DNA from 2 places in the Vallitalea okinawensis genome. Region 2 is predicted to be linked to the other one. Evidence: riboswitches for the same ligand, from Rfam matches in the RefSeq annotation. Region 2 holds a riboswitch; the other holds the start of a gene.
The links. Region 2 has a riboswitch for S-adenosylmethionine ahead of C1Y58_RS15745 (O-acetylhomoserine aminocarboxypropyltransferase/cysteine synthase family protein). Riboswitches for the same ligand answer to the same signal wherever they lie in the genome.
Positions count from the first base shown of each region.

Region 1: it holds a riboswitch for S-adenosylmethionine, as region 2 does, so the genes downstream of both, C1Y58_RS03440 (methionine ABC transporter ATP-binding protein) here and C1Y58_RS15745 (O-acetylhomoserine aminocarboxypropyltransferase/cysteine synthase family protein) in region 2, are expected to answer to the same signal.

Region 1 covers NZ_PQDH01000001.1:731,102-743,421, forward strand. Annotated here, with positions in the region: gene C1Y58_RS03420 (permease) at 1-609, opposite strand, end outside; gene C1Y58_RS26680 (stalk domain-containing protein) at 939-1,940, opposite strand; gene C1Y58_RS03435 (lysylphosphatidylglycerol synthase transmembrane domain-containing protein) at 2,138-3,211, shown strand; SAM riboswitch class I at 3,283-3,384, shown strand; gene C1Y58_RS03440 (methionine ABC transporter ATP-binding protein) at 3,481-4,488, shown strand; gene C1Y58_RS03445 (methionine ABC transporter permease) at 4,485-5,150, shown strand; gene C1Y58_RS03450 (MetQ/NlpA family ABC transporter substrate-binding protein) at 5,171-5,965, shown strand; gene sfsA (DNA/RNA nuclease SfsA) at 6,194-6,886, opposite strand; gene C1Y58_RS03460 (D-2-hydroxyacid dehydrogenase) at 6,888-7,847, opposite strand; gene C1Y58_RS03465 (MFS transporter) at 7,874-9,049, opposite strand; gene C1Y58_RS03470 (diguanylate cyclase) at 9,122-10,885, opposite strand; gene C1Y58_RS03475 (GH92 family glycosyl hydrolase) at 11,056-12,320, opposite strand, start outside.
Region 2 covers NZ_PQDH01000005.1:286,349-298,668, reverse strand. Annotated here, with positions in the region: gene uxaC (glucuronate isomerase) at 1-23, shown strand, start outside; gene uxuA (mannonate dehydratase) at 54-1,106, shown strand; gene C1Y58_RS15770 (SDR family oxidoreductase) at 1,112-1,954, shown strand; gene C1Y58_RS15765 (hypothetical protein) at 2,166-2,624, shown strand; gene C1Y58_RS15760 (hypothetical protein) at 2,680-3,018, shown strand; gene C1Y58_RS15755 (DUF4349 domain-containing protein) at 3,234-4,226, shown strand; gene C1Y58_RS15750 (glycoside hydrolase family 66 protein) at 4,348-5,838, shown strand; gene C1Y58_RS15745 (O-acetylhomoserine aminocarboxypropyltransferase/cysteine synthase family protein) at 5,881-7,161, opposite strand; SAM riboswitch class I at 7,224-7,324, opposite strand; gene C1Y58_RS15740 (collagen-like domain-containing protein) at 7,364-8,302, opposite strand; gene C1Y58_RS15735 (DUF4489 domain-containing protein) at 8,497-9,045, shown strand; gene C1Y58_RS15730 (serine/threonine protein kinase) at 9,148-9,687, shown strand; gene C1Y58_RS15725 (DUF4489 domain-containing protein) at 9,813-10,340, shown strand; gene hpt (hypoxanthine phosphoribosyltransferase) at 10,396-10,935, opposite strand; gene C1Y58_RS15715 (carbohydrate kinase family protein) at 11,188-12,081, shown strand; gene C1Y58_RS27070 (hypothetical protein) at 12,248-12,320, shown strand, end outside.

The DNA of each region.
Region 1 (12,320 bases), on a different contig from region 2:
ATACAACCATACACGTTTAACGATATCCCTCACATTATCTAAAGCAAAGATAATCCTCTCTTGAGTACTCGGATCTATAATATTCACCTCAGCAGTTTTCATTTGATAGACATATTCTTCTACCTCCTTCTCCATCTTTAACTTACCAATAATAGCACCACTGATGACACCAATTAAAACACCTGTCATAACGTAGATTAGTGCAATTTTCCAGCCAAATGCAGCTAACAACACGGCAAAGGCTGCTTCATTAACAATGGGAGAAGTTATTAAAAATGAAAAAGTTACTCCCAGTGGAATTCCAGCTTCAACAAAGCCAATGAAAATAGGTACTGACGAACATGAACAAAATGGAGTTACAATCCCTAATAGAGATGCCATAATATTTGCTTTAATACCACTAAATTTCTCCAGTATTTTTTTGGTTCGCTCTGGTGGAAAGAAACTTCGTATGTAAGAGATTATAAAAATCATGATGGATAACAATATAATTATTTTTATCGTATCATAAAAGAAAAAATGAATACTTGAGCCTAATTGTGTATCCATTGATAAACCAAAAACATTCTCAACTAAATATTCAATAAGTTGATCCAGCCAATAAAACATCCTAACGCCTCCTCTTCTTTTTCACTATATACTTATTTCTAGAATAATCTTTTAAGTAATCATCCCCTTTTCATTATATAGTTAATTATATTAGAATATGCTAATGTAACTTATTTAATTATATTATAATATTCTAATATAATCAATATAAAATTTATAATTCTTAGTTTATATTCAAACAAAGTGACCTACATCACATTTCAAGTATGTGCAGGTAAGTATGGTTCCTTGCGAGCAAAACGCAGTACTTTCCTTCACTAAAAAAAGACTTTTAAATAGCATATGACATACTATCTAAAAGCCTAATCTAATATATATTGTTTCTTATCTTACAATTCATTTACCTCAATGGTTTCTGTCTCTCCATCCCACTCAATATCTAAACCAAATGTTTCAAGAATAAATCGAAGTGGTACATAAATTCTATCATTCATAAGATCTGATTGCGTATCTAAAATAACTTCATCACCATTAACCAAAACTTTATTTGAGTCAAGTGGTAGAATTATTTCTATCTCACCTTTTAAGATAATTGCTTCTTTAGTCTCTGCTTTCCACTCAACTTTAGCACCATATCCTTCTGTTATTGCTCTTACTGGAACTAATGTTCTTCCTTCAATAATTACAGGGGGTGTATCAAATTTAAATTCAACAGAATCAGATAAAATACTATCAATAGATAATACTTTTACATTTGATTTTTCATCTTTTATCTTATTTTCACTTTCCTTAATCTCTTCCAATTCTTTATCAGTGTATTTTGATCTAATAATCTCTTTTCTCTCAGCTAACAATGTATGCATTTCATCTTTTAATTCAGAAAATCGCTCTAAAATAACTTCTAAGTCTTCCTTTAGTTGCTCTTCTATATCAGTATCTCCAATTTTCTTAATACCTTTATAAAGCTCTTTCAGCTCTTTTTTTAGTTTATTAATTTCTTGTTCTTCTTCTTTTATTTCCTTTTTTATTTTCTTCCATTCTTCGTATTTTTTATAACGATCTTTTTTATTATATTTATGATCTTCATCTAAATCGTCTTCGTCTTCTTCGTCTTCATCTTCATCGTCTTCATCTTCATCTTCATCTTCTTCGTCGTCTTCTTTGTCTTCTTCGTCGTCTTCTTCGTCGTCCTCTTCTTCTACTACTTCTTCGTCTTCATTGTTTTCATCTTCAACATCTTCATCTTCTTCTACATTATTCTCTTCTGTTTGTACTTCCTCTTGGTTTTGAACCACTTCTGATTCACCCTCGTTTTCGCTAGCTACAGAAACTAAACCATTTGAAAAAATTAATGCTAGAACTAATACAATTGATACTAATCTTTTTAACATTTTGTGTCCTCCTAAAGTAGTTTTTTGTCGAAATACAATATAATATCCGCAAAAACATAATAAAAAAGGGACCCAAAATTAAAATTTTCTAATGAAATTTTAAGGTTCTTAAAATTGATTCACTTGTATTAAAATGATATAATGGTAAAAAATAAAAATAGACTCTATAGTTTAGATTAAAAAACGAGGATGGTATGATGAAGAATCAAAATAAGCATTTTACAAGAAAGTCATTATTACGTTACCTAGGATTTACTCTACTTTTTGTTACCATATCCATCTTTTCATTACAATTTCTACTCCACCAATTTAATGATATAACCTTTAGTGAGCTACATATTTTCTCAAAAAATGCTTTAGCTCAAATGCTAATTCTTTTATTTGCTTATGTTGTTATCGATGGCTTTCGTTTATATTTTATATTAAGGACTTTAAAGGAAAATATCGTTTTTCCTTATGTACTCATCCTAACCTTTATTAATTTTTTTATATGCAATATCACTCCCTTTACAATAGGCGGTGCATTTGCTATGATTTACTTCTTGAATAAACAAGGCCTTTCCATTGGCAAAGCTGCTGCTGTCACTTCACTTAAATCTTTTTTGGCATCTTCTTTTAATATGATGCTAATTCCTTTTGCGCTCTATATTGTTTTAACTGGCGTCAGTGGTGATGAATCTGTAAAAAAGGCAGCCTTATTTTTCCCTTTAGTTTTAATCGGCTATATTTTATTTATTGTCTTACTCTTTAAAGTACTTAAACATAAAGAAAAAATCAAATCACTGATTTATAAACTCTATAAATGGCTATATAGCAAGAAAATCATATCATCTAATACATTTTATAAATCCTATAAATCCATTACGAAACAAGTCGATAGCTTTGCTTCTACTTTTCGTGAATTTTTCGGAGGTTTACCACGCTATATACTTTTAAGTTTTATTTCAACTATCTTTTATTATTTTGCACTTTATGCGTTCTCCGTGATCATGTCTAGTGATTTGGGCTTGGATATACCCGCTTTAGAAATTATGGCGAATCAAGCTGTGGCTACTTTCATTATGTATTTTGGCGTCACTCCTGGCGGGTCTGGATTTGCTGAAGGTGGCTATGTTTACTTGTTCTCAAAAATTGTTGATTCAGAGATCATTTTAGCTGCTTTAACCTTCTATTGGCGCTTATTCACAGTCTATATTACATCTGCTATTGGTGGTGTCTTTTTCTTCATTGAAATTATACGACTTCATCAAAGAAAAAGAAAAAATGCTTGACAATTATAATTAAATGATGCTATACTTCATATCAACCAAATCAATTATATAATTGATATTAAAAATTTAATATCTCATCAAGAGAGGTGGAGGGACTGGCCCTATGATACCCAGCAACCGGCCTTAATGGCAAAGGTGCTAAATCCAGCTGCAATCATGCAGAGAGATGAGAGAGATGATATGCCTATCAAACTCTTTCGTTTCGAAAGAGTTTTTTTAGTGCATAAATCACTTTTTTTGGTTTGACTTTAGTAAGGAGGCTTGAACTATTGATACGTATCAAAAATATAAGCAAAGAATTTAATAATACCCAGCATACAGTAAGAGCACTTTCAGATGTCAACTTACATATTGAATCTGGTGACATCTATGGCATTATAGGATTAAGTGGTGCTGGTAAATCCACATTGGTGAGATGCATTAATCGATTGGAAGAACCTACTTCTGGTGAAATAATCATTAATGATGATAATATACTCAACTACTCGATAACTCAACTCCGAGAATTACGCAAGCGCGTTGGTATGATTTTTCAACATTTTAATTTGTTGAGTATGCGTACTGTGGCAGATAACATAGCTTACCCCATGGAAATTGCTAAGATTCCAAAAACAGAGCGTCAGCAACACATAGACAGATTATTAGAACTCGTGGAACTCAGTGATAAGAAGCATGCCTACCCTTCACAATTAAGTGGTGGACAAAAACAAAGGGTCGGAATTGCTAGAGCTTTAGCCAATCAACCTGAGATACTATTATGTGATGAAGCTACCTCAGCATTAGACCCTAAAACTACCCGAGCAATCCTCAACTTATTAAAAAAAATTAATCATGAGTTAGGTCTTACCATCATTATCATCACTCATGAAATGGATGTTATTAAACAGATTTGCAACAAGGTAGCGGTTATGGAGCAAGGGAAAGTTATTGAAGAAGGTGAAACTTCCACAGTCTTCACACATCCAAAGCATCCAACCACAAAAAGCTTTGTACATCATGTAACACATGAGATTCCAGAAAATTTTGTAAATTCTAACAATAATAATTTGCTTATTCGACTGAATTATAAGAGACAAATGACAGCAGAACCAATCCTGTCTTATATGATTAAACACTTTAATGTTCATGCCAATATTCTTTTAGGTGGTATTGATCATCTTCAAAACATGGTTGTAGGCAATATGATTATTGAACTAATAGGTAAAGAAACTGATCAAGGAAAAGCATTAAACTATCTTAAAGAAAAAGGTGTAGAATACGAGGTGATAACATCATGAGTATAGAAAAGATCCAACAGATGCTACAGATACTCCCTATTGAGATATGGAACACTATCTACATGGTTTTTCTTTCAACTTTGATAGCTTCTTTAATTGGATTACCTTTAGGTACATTATTAGTTATCACTGATGGTAAAGGTATCAAACCATTACCCCTTTTCAATAAAGTTCTGAGTACCATCGTAAACATAGGGCGCTCTTTCCCTTTTGCTATATTGATGGTAGCACTGATTCCTTTTACCCGATTCATTGTTGGAACATCCATAGGTACTACAGCAACCATTGTACCTTTATCCATTGCTGCTGCCCCCTTTGTTGCAAGGGTTATTGAGAACGCAATGAAAGAAATTGATCATGGTATTATTGAGGCTGCCCAATCCATGGGATCTACTACATGGGAGATTATTTATAAGGTATTACTTCCTGAATCTATTCCTTCCATCGTTTCAGGGATTACTCTAACCATGGTTTATCTTGTTGGCTATAGTGCCATGGCTGGATTACTTGGTGGTGGAGGATTAGGAAAGGTCGCAATCCAATATGGTTATCAGCGCTATGACAGTACACTCATGATAGTTACTGTTATACTCATTATTTTTCTTGTTCAGTTTATACAATGGGCAGGTAATAGAATCGCTTCAAAACTAAATAAAAGATAAAGAAAATGGAGGATATAGATATGAGAAAAAAAGGTTTACTATTAGGATTAATTTTAACTTTAGCCATTAGTGTTTTAGCTGGTTGTGGAAAAGATGATAATACATTGAAGGTAGCTGCAACTTCTGTACCCCACGCTGAAATCTTAGAATTCATTAAAGAAGACCTAAGTAAAGAAGGTATTGACTTGGAAATAGTTGTTGTTGAAGACTATAATATCCCTAATCGTGCATTAGCTGATAAAGAAGTGGATGCTAACTTCTTTCAACATTTCCCTTACCTTGAAGCTCAAATAGCTGATTTTGGTTATGAGATTAATGCATTAACTAAGGTCCATATTGAACCAATGGGTTTATACAGCAAGAATTTCTCTTCTCTTGAGGACATACCAAAAGGTGCAACAATTGCAGTACCTAATGATCCATCAAACGAAGCAAGGGCACTGGCTTTACTTCACAACAATGGGGTAATTTCTTTAGATGATCCTGCTAACAGTCGTGCTACAGTACTTAATATTGTTGATAACCCTAAAAACATAACTTTTGAAGAAGTAGATGCCGCTTTATTACCTAGGACTTTAGATGATGTAGATGGAGCTGTTATTAATACAAACTTCGCTTTACAAGCTGACCTTGTTCCTATTGAGGATGCCATAATTATAGAAGGCGAGGAATCTCCTTATGTGAACATCTTAACCATTCGTAATGGTGAAGATGACCGTGAAGATTTACAGGCATTATCTGATGCTTTGACTTCTGAGAGTGTAAAAGAGTTTATTCTTGAGAAATATGAAGGGGCGGTAGTACCTGTTAATTAGGAGCTTCATAATAGAGTCAAGGATGAATGGAGTACTATTGCGCTGGTTGGAAAGACGTCCATGTCTTAGACAGCCAGACTCGCCCTCCATGGCTCGTTGCTCCATAGAACTCCATCCATCCTTTCTGTAACGCTATTCATATATATTACTTATAGAGTTTAGCATAAAAGGTAGTCCCCCATTTTGGAGCACTACCTTTTTTATAAGTCATATAATGACTTGGATAACTTATTTAAAAACTACTGGTACTTCTTCATTGAACTCTATGGAATCTTTGGTTACTATGCAATCATAGGCTAGAATGCGGACACCGGCTTTATGAGCACGTTTTAAAGCTTTTGAAAAATCTGGGTCCATTTTTTTATTAGGTGTGAAGTAGTCCACATCTTTCATTTGAACGAGAAAGATGATTGAACCTTCATAGCCTGCCTTGACAGCATCAATCATTTCTAGAACATGCTTGGTTCCTCTCTCAGTTGGTGCATCGGGGAATGTTATCATACCATCAATCTCTAGTGTAGCACCTTTAACTTCGATAAACCCTTTACTTTTTTCTGTTTCATAGTATAGGTCAAATCGGGATTTACCATAGGTTACTTCTCGTTTAACAAAGGTTGTTTGATCAATTCCTTTAATTTTATTATCTTTAACAGCATTTTCAATGATTGCGTTAGGAATCTGTGAATCAATATTTATGAGTCGCTCTCCTTTATAAGCACTAATCAATGAGTATTTTGTTTTACGATTAGGATTGCTTGCTTGTTCTAAATATACTTTAACGCCTTCTACAAGAATTTCACGACATCGTCCAGTATTTTTAACATGTACTACTTCTTCTTTCCCATCAATCAGAACATGCGCTATAAAACGGTTAGGTCGTTCTAAAAAGGTTGCTTCTATGATGTCATTTTTGTATTGCATACTATAACTCCACTCTATTACGAATTTCACCTTTTGTGAAAGCTACGATGTTTTCATATACTTCTCTTACCACAGTTTGTCTTGCTTCTAGACTAGCCCATGCTATATGAGGTGTAACAAATAACTTATTACTGTCTTTTACCATAAGAAGTGGGTTATCCGCATTAATGGGTTCATGTTCAAGAACATCTAATCCCGCTGCAGCAATCAAGTCTTCATTAAGGGCTTTAACAAGATCAGCTTCGTTGACAATAGTTCCTCGGCCCAAATTTAGAAGTATAGCGTTTCTCTTCATTCTATCAAGCTCAGTATAAGTAATTAAATTCTTTGTTTTATCGTTTAATGGTGAATGGATTGATATAATATCTGACTCAGCTAAAAGTTCTTCTAGCTCAACACGTTTATATTGATCATTGTTATTTTGACCAGATGTTGAATAATAAATGATATTTGCACCAAATAGCTTAGCGATTTCTGCAACTCTACGGCCTATGGCACCTAGTCCAATAATTCCCCAAGTCTTATCTTTAACTTGCCAAAACTTTTTATCAAAATGGGTAAAGATTTCATCATCAACATATTTGCCTGACTTTACATATTGATCATAATAAGGAAGATGTTCTAATAAGTAAAAGAGCAATGCGAATGTATGCTGAGCAACACTATCCGTTGAGTAACCCGCCACATTAGCAACACCAATTTTATTTGCTTTACAATAAGTAGAATCAATATTATTGGTTCCAGTAGCTGTTACGCAAATCAATTTAATAGTAGGTGCTTTGGATAAATTTTCTTCACCTAACACAACTTTATTTGTAATAATAACATCCATACCTGTAATGCGATCTAAAACTTGTTCTGGACGAGTAAAATCATAAATTTTAACTTCTCCCAATTGCTCATATATGGTTAAATCAAGGTCATTTCCTAAGGTTTTTGCATCTAAAATTGCTATTTTCAATGTGTATTCCTCCTCAAAAAGTACTTTTATGTGGTCTTCTTAACCCCAAGTTGTTTATGACTTAATAATACCATGATTACAGCAATAAATCCAATGATTCCTGTAACAACGAAACCTGTAAAAAGTCCATAACTATCACTTACAAACCCTAGAACCATAGGACCAAAAACAATACCTGCACTATAGGCAGCCTGATACAATCCCATAGCTGTAGCGCGTTTATCGTCAGGAAAATGTTTAATACTTAAACCCATCAGAAGTGGAAATACCATCCCTTTACCAGCTCCTGCAATGAACTGCACCAAATAGAGCATACCCAAATTTGGTACTAAAGGGATGATAAAGCAAGTGATCGCACTAATGAAAAAACCAATAATTAGTGTATTCCTTTCTCCGAACCACTTGATCAATAGAGTTCCAGAAAAAGGACTGATAAGTGCTGCTGGCAGTATAGCTAAGAAGGCTAATATCCCAAGTTGCAGGCTGTTTGCGGCGAAATTAGTTGTAGCGATAATTGGTGTGAATCCATAAACCGTTGCAAATGAAATAAACTGAGAAATAACTGCAAGCAATGAATAGAAGATGAGTAATTTATCTTTACTAATTTCTCTAATCTCCTTTACATTGATGGGATCAGGTGATAGTTCATCGTTATCTTTAATGAAAAAACTGAATATGAGTCCAATTAGTGCACCTACAGAACTTAAGATAAATAAATAAGGTGTACCAAATGAGAATGCTATGATTCCACCTAAGAGCATTGCAGACATACGTCCTAAATAGTTAAATCCATTGAGAATTCCCATGGCTTTAGGTGATTCATGAGCATCATAATAACTTGTAAACAAAACCGTATAAGCTACCCATGTAGAACCAGTAATTCCTGCCAATAAACGCCCTATTAAAAGTGTGTATACATTAGGATAAAAAAATGGAATAAGAGCACTTAATACTCCTACTAATAGTCCGAAATTTATAAATATCTTTCTTTTATTGATACGATCAGTAATGATCCCTTGGGGTAACCTTAAAAGAATCTGTGTTATACCGAATGCTCCAGTAATCATACCAGCCATTCGATGTGTCGCACCTAAAGATTCAGCATAAGGTGTTAATTCTGATGTGTAAGCGTATAAGGAAAACCAAAAAAATATGGTCATCATATAAAACAAGATGATCTGTTTTCTTCTCAATTTATGCATAGTATCACTCTTTCTGCTAGTAGAAAAATCCAAAAAAAGCGACATAGCCGCTTCATATTTCTATATTGTCGACTATATCGCCTCATAACATATTTTATTTTTTCCTAATTTCTTAGCTTTATACAACTGAACATCTGCCTCTTTTATAAGTACTTCTGTTGTCTGATCTTTATAGATGGATATGCCACCACTCATGGTTACTTTGAAATCATTACCATCCATGTCTTCAAAAATAATTTCAGCTAACTCTTGTCTAATACTATCCACTTCCTTATAAAATTCATTAGAAGACATGTTAACTGCAATACCAATGAATTCTTCACCGCCATATCGTCCAAAAGTTAATCGCTTCTTATCACTAATCATGTGATTACGCATGATATCACTAATCCTTAATAAAACTGAATCTCCTGCTAAGTGTCCATATTGATCATTAATTTTCTTGAAATTATCAAGATCCCCCATAAAGATGTGTATAGAATCATAATGGTCATGCTGACTAACAATCTCATCGATGATATTAAAAATATGTAGATGATTATAGAGCTCAGTTAATGGATCTTTTTTAACTAAGTCTTCTAATACTCGCGTTCGTTCAGTAATCTTTTTATCCAGAATCTCATTAAATTTTTGAACCTCATTGAGCATACGCTGATTTTCTACTAAAACCATGTTGGCTTCTTTAAATTTCTTATAAAATTGGAAAGCAAAATACAATGTCTGTATGAGTATTCCAATGGCTAATCCAAATAATACTAGACTTGACGTTGTTATCAAATAGTCATTATCTAATATGATTATAGCGCTTACTGCTGAAACATAGGTGCTAATTAATAAAAACTTGGATTCTACATGAGGTGAAAACCATAACGGAAAACTCTTGACAAAAATATAAAACAATATGGTATATACCAAGTAATCGATACCTCGTATAAAGGTATTATACTGATTCCCATGTAAAAATAATATGACTACTGAGCTTAAAATGAGTATAATTATAGCTAACTTATATATCCCTTGTCTGATGTATATCCCCTCATCTTTAAGTGCACGTTTTACAAACATAATATAGAAAATAATAGCTAGTAAATATGAGATGTTTTTTAAAAATAAAAACAGTTCAACGGATATATCATGAATTCCTTTGGTTACACTCAAACCACAAAAAGCTAAAATGATAGATACCATAATGGTAAATAGAGCATAGGTTAAAATAACCTTATTTCTATCTGTAAAGAAATACAAAGCAAATAAGTATATACCAAGAATTAAAGTTATCACGCAGATCGTTAATTGTATTTGATTATAAGAGTCATATGTCCTAGCAATTTTATCATACATTCCTACTACCATATTTCCTTTTAATCCACCATAGGAGGTATCATTTTGCCAAACCTGTATAACCACATCAATTCGTGGATAATTAGGAAGGTAGTGTATCCAAGGAAGAGAATGATCCTTTCGAATACGTGTCCCATTTAAATAAACTTTCATATTTGGATTTGCTTCATTCATCAGAAAGCCTAGTTCGGGACAATAAGGTGACTCAATTGTAAGTCGATAAGTTGCAAACTCTACATTTACTCCCATTTTATGCGGTAAAGAAACATTATGTTTTCCATCAAAACTTTTAAAATTCAAATCACTTGCATCGATTATTTGATTGGGATAGTACTCCCATAATCCATCTAATAGATAGAGCTCATCTTTTTCTGTAATCATTCCAAAATTATTTTGGTAATCTGCTAACGAATTTAAAACCATTGCTTTCGAGTTAAATAACCAGATTATGATACATATTAAGAGAAGTACAAAAAAGGTGAGCACTTTTTTCATTTTAGCCAATACTTACTCCCCCATATACTATAATTTGCTACTCTATTCTTCTATTTTATCATAAAATATGGGTATTCGTATATATTTAACAATAAAATAGTTTGATAATCCTACTCTTAATCATTGCTGATATCCTGCAGAATTATCAAACTTTATGGTTTGCTTACTCTTTATTTCATTGTTAACGACGGATAACTGACATCAGTATTCTTACCCCAACTCTTATTCGGTTGATGGCTCATCTCAAATCTTAACTCTCCCCCAGAAATAATATCTTTATGAGTGATCCAAGGTTGTTCAAGTACTTCCCCATTTAGTCTGACAGATTTAATATAACAATTATCCGGATGATAGTTATCTGCTATTATTTTAAATTCCTTTCCAGAATGGTATTGATCATCTAATTGAATCGTTATTTCTTTAAACAAAGGACCATTCAAAATATAATGACTATCACCAGGGCATAGTGGATGAAATCCCATTGCGGCAAAGACATACCATGCCGACATCTGCCCTACATCTTCATTACCAATAATCCCTTCTGGTCCCGTACCATATGCATGATCCACGATAAAACGAGTCCATTGTTGAGTAAGCCATGGGCGCCCAGCTGCCGCAAACATAAAGGGGATCGTATGAACTGGTTCATTAGAGTGGTTATAATAGTCATTCCACTTCATATGTTTAGGCGTTTTTTCGAATAACTCAATGAGTTCATCATAAAAATGTTCTTCACCCATAAGCTGCTTTAAGCCTTCTACATCATGAGGAACAAACCACTCTTGCTGGAACGGGTTTGATTCAACACACCCTTGTCCATAACTTGTTTTACCTTCCCAAGGAATGAAGTTACCTTCATGATCTTTTGCTCTCATACACCCCACGCTTGGATCATAAATCTTTCTATAATTTTCAGCCATCTTGATCAATATTTTGTAGTCTTCTTCTTTCCCTAAAGCTTTTGCAAGTTGTGCTAGACACCAATCAGCATAACAGTTTTCTAAGGTGCAAGATAACTCATTGGGTACCCACCCCAGTCTTAAATAATCAGCTGCACCATCTCGATTTGTCTCCTTCCCTAAAGCTGTTTGTCGACATGCAAGATAAGCTGCTTCAACATCATAATCCCTGATACCTTTCAAATAAGCATCTGTTATTACTGAGATGGCTGGATCCCCAACCATACACCCACTATAGGAATTCATTATTTCCCATTTAGGTAGATACCCTTTCCCACTCAATTGAGCAAGCTGTATAAATGAGTTAATTTCATCGTTAACAAGCTGTGGGTTGAGTATCGTCTGTAACGGAAACTGACTTCTGAATACATCCCACCCACTAAAAACAGTTCTGTATACGAAATTACTTGTAGTATGTATTTTGCCATCTGCTCCAACGTACCTACCGTCACTATCTGATGCCATCCGAGGATCAA
Region 2 (12,320 bases):
ATTTTAATATTAAACCCGAATAATATGGGATAATTATAAGAGGAGGAATAACCATGAAGATGACATTTAGATGGTACGGGGATAATGATCCTGTTACATTGGATCACATTCGTCAAATACCGGGCATGAAAGGAATTGTCTCTGCAATATATGATATACCTGTTGGTGAAGCATGGCCGATGGAAAAGATCATGGCGTTAAAGGATAAGATTGAAGCCAAAGGATTAACTTTAGAAGTTATTGAAAGTGTTCCTGTTCATGAAGATATAAAATTAGGATTACCAAGTAGAGAGACATATATAGAAAATTATTGCATCACATTAAGACGACTTGCAGAAGCTGGCGTTGAGGTAGTTTGTTATAACTTTATGCCTGTTTTTGACTGGACACGATCAGAGTTAGAATATGTTCTTGAAGACGGTTCTAATGCTCTTATCTATAAAGATGAGACTGTGGAAAAGATGAATCCTCTTAGTGGTGATCTTGAGTTACCTGGGTGGGATACCAGCTATACCAAAGAAGGGTTAAAGGCTTTATTAGAGAGTTATCAAGCGATAACAGAAGAAGATTTATGGAATAACCTTCGTTATTTCCTTGAGAAGGTAATTGCAGTAGCAGATGAAGTCGGCATCAAGATGGCTATACATCCTGATGATCCACCATGGTCAATTTTTGGTTTGCCACGTATTATTACGAATAAAGAGAATCTAGAGCGTTTTGTCAATTTAGTGGATAGTCCTAATAACGGTTTAACATTGTGTTCTGGATCATTGGGCGTTGCTGGATTCAATGATATTCCAGAGATCATACGTTATTTTGGTTCAAAAGGTAGAATTCATTTTGGACATATCCGTAATGTAAAAATTACTGGTGAACAGTCATTTGAAGAATCAGCTCATCCTTCAGAATATGGTTCATTAGATGTTTATGAAATAATGAAAGCATATCATGATGTAGGGTTTGACGGGCCTATTCGTCCAGATCATGGTCGAATGATTTGGGGAGAAACAGGTCGTCCAGGCTATGGACTATATGATAGAGCTTTAGGAGCAACCTATTTAAAGGGATTATGGGAAGCAATTGATAAATCAAATAAAAGGGGGTAAATCAAATGGCAGATTTAAAAGATAAGGTAGCAGTTGTAACAGGTGGCGGTGGTGTCTTATGCGGTGCTTTTGCTAAAGAATTAGGTCGTCATGGTATTAAAGTAGCCATATTAGACTTAAAAAAAGAAGCAGCTGAAGTAGTTGCCAAAGAAATTAATGAAGCTGGTGGTACAGCAATTGGAGTAGAATGTAATGTACTAGTAAAGGAAAGTGTAGAAGCAGCAGAAAGAGAAGTTGCGGAAAAATTAGGGGATTGCGATATTCTTATTAATGGTGCAGGTGGCAACCATCCTAAAGGCACGACTTCAAAAGATTATTTGGAAGTAGAAGATATAATGAATCCAAACAGCGATATCAAGACTTTCTTTGATCTAGATGAAGAAGGCATCCAATTTGTCTTTAATCTAAATTTTATTGGAACCCTCATACCATCACAAGTATTTTCAAAGAAGATGGTGAACAAAGAAGGAACAGCTATTCTAAATGTTTCTTCAATGAATGCATTCTCACCATTAACACGTATTCCGGCATATAGTGGTGCTAAAGCAGCTGTTTCCAACTTTACACAATGGCTGGCTGTTCATATGTCTAAAGTAGGCATACGCGTTAATGCCATTGCTCCAGGTTTCTTCTTAACACAACAAAATTACCGTTTACTGCTTGATGAGAATGATCAACCAACACCTCGTTGTGAAAAGATATTAAGCCAAACACCTATGGATCGCTTAGGTAAACCAGAAGAATTGTTTGGAACATTGATGTGGCTCATCGATGATAAAGCTTCTGGTTTTGTAACAGGGATTACGGTTCCTGTAGATGGAGGATTTAGCGCTTATTCAGGTGTATAGGAAATTAATAGGACGTATGACAAAGTAGAATTTTGTCATACGTTTTTTTCTTGCTCATAAAGGCGTCTTCATTAACGTCAAGGAAACTTTCCAGCCGAAACAAGTTGCTAGCAAACGTGACGAGGTCACTCTTGTTTTACCTTAAACTTGTGGCAATATAATCTATAATTCAATAGTATATAGTAGGAGTTCAAGTTGAAAGGATGGGAGAATGAATATTGAAGAAGAGAAATTTCTAAGTGTTTTAAAGAAAGTAAAATCCGATAAGCTAATATGCCACAGAGTTAATAAAGAAGATACCTCTGAGAAATTTCGCAAGATAAAAAAAGTAGCTTACTATGACCTCGATAAATACAACAGTAAGAAGCAAATAGTAAATCGAAAGTTATACAAAAAAATCGAACAAACCTTCATCAATAAATTCAAAAAAGAAATATCAGATCTAGGTATCAGTGAAACGGTATTTAAGAATCCAACTATTAATATGGATGCAATCCAAATAAATGAAACAACTGTTGATGGAAAAAAAGTTATTAATATAACAGCTTTAGCGGATATAGAGGAGATAGTCAATGTTGAGGGGGTCGACTATTATTACAATATGACAGTCCCATTTTCAATTACTAAAATTGGCTTAGAGGATAGCACAGATTGTCCTTCTGATGAATAGTATATACTAAACAACCCTTAATGAGGGTCGATTAATAAAAAGGAGGATTTTATCAATGAGTGAATTTGAAGGATACGAAGAGGTTAAGGAAGAATTGGAAGAAGAATTTGAAGAGGAATTTGATGAAGAAGTTGACGAAGAAGAATTAAGATGGCACGGTCATAACGAATGTATCTGCCCACGTCCATTAAGACCACCTCATCGAAGATTATTTAAAGAGAACGAAAGAATCAAAGATACTGACTTATCTATTTTTACTGTAGCAGGTTACTTTGATATTGAGAAATGTGTAGATTTAGATGACAAATGGTGCCGTTATAAAAAACACAAATTCTATTTAGAAAAATTCTACCCATTCCAATTTGTTATCGTAGCAAAGAGAGATCGCTGCTAGTGGAATTATAACTTACTTTGGAATTAAAACAACTATATAAGATTGGAATCCCTATAGAAAGCAATTTCTATCAGGGATTCTTTTTTTCCATATTATTAATAAGGATTATGAGATATAATGTTTAATATACATATTAATGGAACCAACTGAAGTTTTTTTACGTCTAATAGTTAAGAAAAAAATTAACATAAGTTTTTTGCAAAGGGGGAAGCAAATTGAAAAAGATAATAAGTTTATTTGTTTTAGTTGTGATGTTGTTGATGGTTGTATCAGGGTGTTCATCTAAGGAATCACAAGATTCAGTTGCAAATGAAGCAGCCTATGATAGAGGAGCAACAACTGCTCAAAAAAGTGATGAGGTTAAACTAACCTTTGGTGAGGCGACAGGATATACATCCCAAGAAGAGGCTAAAGAAGAGCCAAAAGAAGAAAGTGCAACATCTGATAATTCAGATGGGCAAGAAGAAAATACTGAGAAGTCCCTTGGTGATGAACCAAAGCTGATTATAACAAGATATTATGATATTGAAACATTAGACTATGAAAGAAGTACTCAATTTATTGAGGAGCAGGTAAAGCATCTAGACGGTTATATCGAGCACTCAGAGATTGAAGGCGGAAGTATAAATAATCAATACGGTTATCGTTCAGCTTATTATAAAGTACGTATACCTAAGGGAAAAGAAGATGTATTTGTTGAACGCCTTGGGGATATTGGAGTCATAACGAATAAGCGAGAAGAAGCAGAAGATGTGACCTTGGAATATTACGATATGGAATCACGCTTGCATACAAAAGAAGTGCAACAAGAAAGATTACTAGCCATATTAGATGAGGCAGATGATCTTGAAGCGATTATTAAGTTAGAAAAGGAACTTGCCGAAGTTACCTATGAAATTGACTCAATGACTAGCCAATTAAAACGTTGGGATAATCTTATTGATTATACAACACTTTATATAAGTTTACATGAAGTTCAAGAAGTAACAGAGGTCGTTTTCAACCCTAGTTTAGGTGATAAAATCTCTAAAACCTTCCAAGGCTCCATTGAGGCTTTAAAGAGCCTGGCAGAAGGATTACTATTATTAACAGTTGGAGCCATTCCGTTTATTATTATTTTAGGTATACTTGCAGCATTCATCATACCAATATGGAAAAAGAACCGAAAAAAAATACATCTTAATAAGAAGAAAGACGATGAAGAATAAGAGGGACTCATAAGAGTTCTTCTTTTTCTAAATTTGTATAAATATTAAAACTTGTACCATCGTATGATTATAATAAGCCCTATAAAAATTCAACTTGGCTTTTTAAGAAAGGGGGATGAGGTTGCTTATTAGGAATGTAGTACCCGATAAAAGCCAATATATGATGGGAGATCAGGTTAAGCTTACAATTGATTTAGAAGGTGCTGATCAGTATAATCATACCATTAAACTCGAGATACAGATAATGAAGTGGACCAACCTTTTAGATGTAGAAACATTACACCAAGACATTGAAAGAGATAGGGAATCCATGAAGCTGCAATATGATCTAGAGTATAGTGAGTGGCAAATAGGAGGTTATGGTATTGATGTAATACTCTATCAAGGATATAAAAAGGTGCATCAGTACTCCTTGTCTATAGATTTTACTTATGAATCTCACCATTCAACGCGTATAGCTATGGTAGATGCAATCAACGAAGAAGTTATTACTCACTTTAAGCAATTGCATATTAATTATTATTTTCTTACAACATATAAATTTTTTGAAAAATCAAAAAATAAAGAAAGCGGTATCAACCATCTTCTCTATTTACCATTAAAAGATAAATGGGAGGCCCACTATGAAGAACGGCGTCATTGGAGTATATTAGATAAAAAGCATCAACATAAAGATGCGCTAGACGAAATAATTAATAGTTTAGAGCATAAGCTTACATGGCTTAAAGGAACATTTAAAAGGTATGTTGTATCCTTAGTCGAATACATCAACGGTGTGGTATTAGGTGTTGAAGGTATGAATTATGAAGATTTTCGTTCGCAATTTGACTTAGTCAAGGAAATTAGTAAGTTGAACAAGGAATTATTTATTTATAGAGATTACTATTGGCCTATCAAGAATTATGATATAACAGAGCAGGCTGCTCTTATTTTAAAAGTTCGCCAACCTTACTGTACATATTATCAACTAAAGAATATTATTCTAGAGGGAAAGTACTTTAGTCATTATAAGCCTGTTATTATTGATTGCCAAATACCTAAGTTACATAGCATACCACATGAGATAAACAGTTATAAATTACTACTAGCTACCATATTCTCTAATGGTGGATATTATCTTCTGCATCGTATTAAAAAGGATCTTTTAGAGGAAATAAGAGCTTATTTTGATTTTCAAATACGATACAAGGACGTTCTTTTTGAAGAGAATGTGAGTGATGTAACAAAAATCTATTATCGTTTAAAGGATAATTATGGATGCTTTGAGAACTTCAACTATAGTGTAGCTGCATTAGAAAATAAAGTGTGGTTAATTATTAAAGAGGGAAGAGGCTTTCTTTCCATTTCCCTTATTAATTTATATAATAATTCAAATAACTGGACAGAGAAAAAAAATGCAATTCATAAATTAAAAAATCTGAAATTTAATTTACCTATTGATTTTCGTGTTGACACTGTTTTTTTAGCATCACCTGATAAAAAATTAGGTCAGCCTATTCAACTGAATTTTGAGATTCAAAAAGTCGATAAAAAGGATGTTCTTATTTTTAAGGATGATCTATTAAATTTTTGGGATTTAATCGTAATCACTAAGAAGATAGAAGTACAGTAAAATTGGGTTACTTGGCAAGTAACCCAATTTTGCTGTGTAGTTTTAAATACTCTCTAATGCCTGATTAAGATCAGCTATTAGATCATCAACATCTTCAATACCAATAGAAGTCCGAATCAATGATGGGGTTATTCCAGAACTTCTTTGTTGCTCCTCAGATAATTGCTGATGGGTTGTAGAAGCAGGATGAATGATTAAGGACTTAGCATCCCCAACATTAGCTAAGTGTGAGAAAAGCTGTACGTTATCAATAAACTTGGTACAATCCTCTTTAGTACCTTTAATATTGAAGGTAAATACTGCACCAGCTCCTTTTGGAAAATAGCGTTCTGCTAGATCCTTAAAAGGACTGTTTGGTAAGTTAGGATAATGAACGCTTTCAATTTTAGTGTGTGTGTCTAAAAATTCTGCAATGGCTTTTGCGTTGTTAATATGTTTTTCCATCCTAAGAGATAAAGTCTCCAGACCTTGTAGTATAAGGAATGCATTAAATGGGCTAATAGCTGCACCAGTATCTCTTAATAAGGTTACTCTAGCTCTGGTTATAAAGGCCAACTCAGGAACAATATCGCTAAAGACTAGGCCATGATAACCGGGTTCTGGCTCTGATAGTAGAGGGAATTTTTTGTCTTTACCCCAATCAAAATTACCACCATCAACGATAACACCACCAATAGAAGTACCATGTCCTCCCATAAATTTTGTTGCAGAATGAACAACAATATTAGCTCCGTGTTCCAGCGGACGCAATAAATAAGGGGTAGCAAAGGTATTATCAACTATTAAAGGTAAATGATGTTCTTGAGCTACTTGAGCAATCTTATCAATATCCACCACATTAGCATTGGGGTTACCGATGGATTCAATAAAAATGGCTTTTGTTTGTGATGTTATTGCATTAGCAAAGTTTTTGGGGTCAGCTGGATCAACAAATTCCGTTGTAATACCAAAACGTGGTAGGGTATTAGCAAATAGATTATATGTACCACCATATAATGTGTTTGCAGCAACAATATGATCACCATGTTGGCAGATAGCAAGTATTGCATAGGTAACAGCTGAAGACCCTGATGATACGGCTAAAGCAGCCTTTCCACCTTCTAAAGCAGCGACTCTTTCTTCAAGAACAGCTGTAGTTGGATTCATGATTCTTGTATAGATGTTACCAGCTTCTTCTAAAGCAAATAATTTGCTTGCATGTTCAGAGTTATCAAATACATAAGCTGTAGTTTGATAAAGAGGAACTGCACGAGAACCTGTTGTTGGATCAGGATTTTGACCAGCATGGACTTGTAATGTATCAAATTTCAATTCTTTTTTCATATGATAACCTCCTTATAAAATAAAACTCCTCTAGAGAGATCTAGAGGAGAATACATTCTCTTGACTTATCTCTCAGATTTAATATCTGCAGGATTTAGCACCGATGCTTAACGCCGGTTGCTGGGCTTCAAAGGGCCAGTCCCTCCACCACTCTTGATAAGAATATTTTAAATTGTTGAATTATTTATAATACTTTACCACGTTACATCTCTGATGTCAACCCTCTTTTTTCTTTATATTTTTCGATACTAGCTATTTTACTTATGGAAAGTGCGAAATAGTCATGGTCAGTTGTTAAATCTAGTGGTTTAACCAATATAATACCAATACCTATTCCTACAATCATTACTTTATTAATATTAAAGTAATATTGATCACCTAAGGTGTTGATATTAATAATGATTTCATTTGCTTGTAGCTGTTGAAGCCTCTGTCTAAAAAAATACTCACATTCACTAAAAGAGTATTGTGGTAATATAATAAGCCCATTTAGTAACTCATCATCAGTAATTTCATCTGCTCGAACTGTAAGTTTTATACCAATCAATTGCCAGATAGGTATGATAAAGTCACCAATCTCAATCATAAAATTTTCAATGGGACTTAAAGGATTATTTATGTAGCAAGGTTTTTGAGTAGTAGTACAAAAATCAACAGTTACAATATTTAAAGTTAGCAAATGGTTTATAAATTTTTCCCAAGCCATTAAACTCCCTTTGCCTATAAATTCACCGGAATCACCCTTTTCACCTTTAGGTCCCAGATCACCTTTAGGACCTCTATCACCTTGTAGTCCCACATCGCCTTTAGGACCTCTATCACCTTGTGACCCCATATCGCCTTTAGGACCTCTATCACCTTGTAGTCCCACATCGCCTTTAGGACCTCTATCACCTTGTGGCCCCATGTCGCCTTTAGGACCTTTCTCACCTTGTGGTCCGGTATCCCCTTTAGGACCTTTCTCACCTTGAGATACAGTCTCTTCTTTAGACCCTCTTTTAACTAGAGGGTTTGAATTCTGTTGATCATGTAACATATTATTATTTACTTTTGCTAATTCATTTGAATTTACTTTTGTTAACTTGTTAATTGCTAAACGATCTTCATGTTCTACCTGATCTTTATGACCTATTTTTTTCATAGCTCCACCTCGATTTATTTTTGATATAAATAGTACTTAGCTTTTGAGATTGAATATGGAATTTATTCAGTTTAAAGGTATTAGTATATTATATTAAAATTAATCATTAGGCATGTCACATAAATAGCCACTAGAGAATAGTATATATTAGGACAAAGCTTAAGTCCCCAATATTTTATAAGGATGGTGAAATCATGTCAGATTATAAAGAAATGGAAAGAGACTATGACAGTGATAGAGGCCGAGATTGTAGAGATTGTGTTCGCTGTAGACGACCAGGTCACCCTCTACCTAAACCAATTTTATTTGAATGTGGTACTGGTAGTGGTTTCTCAATGTCCGATGGTGGTCCTACAACAATTGCCTGTTTAGCTAATACTGAAAGAGCATTAGGAACAGTTGTTCTTGATACTACATGCTTATGTCAACCTAAATGTATGATCCAATTTTCAAGTAACGTTCATTTTGTTCCAGATAATGGATCAGGAGAGGTTGAACTGTTATTCCAATTGTTCAGATCATGTGATGGTGGTCAGGAGCTTCAATTAGATAGTTGGACTTTTAAAATTGACGACGAAGGCGATATTTTTTCTCAAACATTTAGCTTTTTCTATTGCGATTGTAATTCTTGCCCAGGATGCTGCACTTATTCTATAAGATGTAAACCTTGTGTAGTAGATGATTGTTCTATTTGCGTTAATGATTGTCATATTGCTGGATTTGCTAGAGAAGGATGTAGCTAATTAATTAATTTAAACATTCATAATAAAAGCTTGGTGATTTATCATCATCAAGCTAATTTTTTCATTTAAGTAATTATTTAAGGATGTTAAGGCGGTGTTATTGTGAGTAAACAGATTTTTGGAATAAATACGAGGGATTTGATAAGAATAGGTGGTGGAAAAGAGGGGGCTATATATATGACACCTGATAGAAAGGTTTTAAAGGTATATCTTTACCCACAACGATGCATATCAGAGTATAAAATACTTAGGGAAATGGAAGGCAATAAATACTTTCCTAATGTTTTTGAATGTAAGGGAAGATTCATGTTAAGGGAGTATGTTGAAGGAATTCATTTTAGAGATTATATTAAAGAGAATGGACTTTCAAAAAAATTAGCTATGACATTAATAGATTTTGCTGAGGAGTTTGATAAGATAGGTTATGTAGATTTCGATGGTTTAAATAAACATGTCTTAATACTTAATGATAATGAGATCAAGGTTATTGATCCCGTTAAAAAGAGAAAAACTAAATTATATGTTTATTTAATAAGAGATTTAAATAAATTAGGTGTACTTAACGATTTTATAGATATTTTAAGAAAGAAACGCCCTGATCTAGCTTTAAAATGGATAAAAAATAATAAGCCTAAAATATAAAAAAGATAAAAGAGTCTATTCTATTATAGATTCTTTTTAGTTATTTCCAAATATGGGGTAGCAAAGTACTTATAGTAGAATACAATATATTATGCTTAACTTGGGATAATAAAGGGGAGGATGACGTGGCTAATGGTTATTATACAGGGTTTTTAGAATATAAAAACCTTGACATGGAAAAAACTTATAATTATACCAAGCCAAAACCAATTATTTTGGAATGTGGTACATGTAATGAATATTCTTTTACAACTGAAAGTAGTATTCTTTTCATGACAAATCCCCACCAAGTATGTATGCCAATAGCACTTGGTAACGTAAGCATTGACACAAAGTGTCTATGCAGACCTAAAGTTAAAATTGATTTTTCATGTAATGTCCATTTTGTGGAACTTGATATGACGGGGTATGTGCAAATAGAATTTCTGTTATATAGGATGTTTAATTTTAAACAAGAAATTCTTATTGGTTCTTGGTTTTTCAGAGAGGTTATTGAATCAGCTCAAACCTTCAATATTTTTTACTGTGATACGAATGTATTTCCAGAGTGCTACCAATATTCTATAAGATGCAAAATTATTGATATGGATGCATCTAATATCAATATTACCAATTGTCATATTGCAGCATTAGCACAATCAGGATGTGATTGAGAAAGGGATACATAATAAAGGGCTCTTCTAGAGGAGCCCACATAGTAATTAGCTATTATTTTTCATAAACACTTCTTTTTAATGTTCCGATAAATGGAAGATTTCGATAATGTTCTGCATAATCAATACCATAGCCGATAATAAATTCATCAGGTACTTCGAAGCCAAGATAATCGATTGTTACATGATTGACTCTTCTTGAAGGTTTATTAAGTAATGAGCAAATTTTTACTGAGGCAGCTTTACGATTCATTAAATATTCTTTTAGGTAAGATAGAGTTAAGCCTGTATCAATGATATCTTCAACGATTAAAATATCTTTACCTTCGATATCAAAATCTAAATCTTTAATGATCTTAACGACACCACTGCTGACAGCTTCTGTTCCATAACTAGAAACAACCATAAAATCCATCATAATGGATTGATCAATTTGTCTTACCAGATCACTCATAAATATATTAGCACCTTTTAAAATACCCACAACTAATAGGTCTTTATTAGCATAATCTTTTGTAATTTCAACGCCTAATTCACTTATTCTTTTTTCAAGATCAGTTTCAGATATTAAAACTTGGTCTATATCATTTCTCATAATAATAACCACCCTTATCTATGATAGAATTCATGCTTTTTACATCCAGATTTATTATAACAGATAATAATCGAATATTAAAGGGGGAAATTTTTAAAATGTTCGATTACTATATCGTTTTTTATTTTTCAATTTGTAAAAACTCAAATAAATGCTATAATTAATTTAGAATACCGTTTGCACAAAGTAACCAACAGGTTATGAATTCTAGATTGAAATGTAATGAAAATATTTTTAAGGGAGCAGTTTAATATGAAAAAAGTCTTGATTATTGGAGGTACTACTCTAGATTCTATCATTTATTTGGAGAAACTGCCTGAACCAGAGCCCCAAACCATTCACTATGCTGATTTTAATGAAGCATTAGGATCTACTGGCGCTGGAAAAGCTCTGAACTTAACAAAACTCAATGTCGATAATACCCTACATTCCATCATAGGGAATGACATCTATGGTGACCGGATTAGAAAGGGCCTTGAAGAGAGAGAAGTTAAATTCATCTACGATATAGATTCAAAGGGAACTGAAAGGCATGTCAACCTAATGGATCCAAACGGACAAAGGATCTCAATTTTCATAACTCAGTCATCTGTTGACTTATCGTTAGATATGGAACGACTAGAGACGTATATTAAAGAATGTGATCTAGTAGTGTTAAATATCGTTGGATATACAAAGCAACTTATTCCATTGATTAAAAAGTACAATAAACCAGTTTGGACAGATCTACATGATTATAATTTTGGTAATCCATATCACCAAGATTATATCCAAATAGCTGATTATATTTTTGTAAGTTCAGACAATATGAGTGACTATAAGCCTATTATGGAAAAGTGGATAGTAGAAGATGGTAAAGAACTTGTAGTATGCACTCATGGGAAGAAGGGATCAACAGCTTTGACTAAGGAGCGAAAATGGATTGAGACACCCATTGTTGATGATTATCAATTTAAAGATGCTAACGGTGCAGGAGATAGCTTCTTCTCAGGTTTTTTGTATGGCTTCCTAAAGGAAAAATCGATAAAGGATTGCTTACAACTAGGTACAATTTGTGCAGGGCTTTGCATCACATCAAATGAACTTGCATTGGAAAATTTAAATGAAGATTTATTGAACGAAGAATTCAATAAGCATTTTAGATAAGATTTACATTGTCATTCCCAATCTAATAGACTACTCATTAGGAGTAGTATTTTTTTTGCTGATTAATAGTGCGTAACAATGTTACAAAAAGATATTGACAGCGAAACATTGTTATGCTACCATGTAATTAATAAAACAAAACATTGTTACATTGGAGGTGTGTTACATGAATGAATTAGATTGCTGTTTATATGGTGTCGGATATATAGGTGTTAGGCGTGATGAAATAGAGGAAGAAT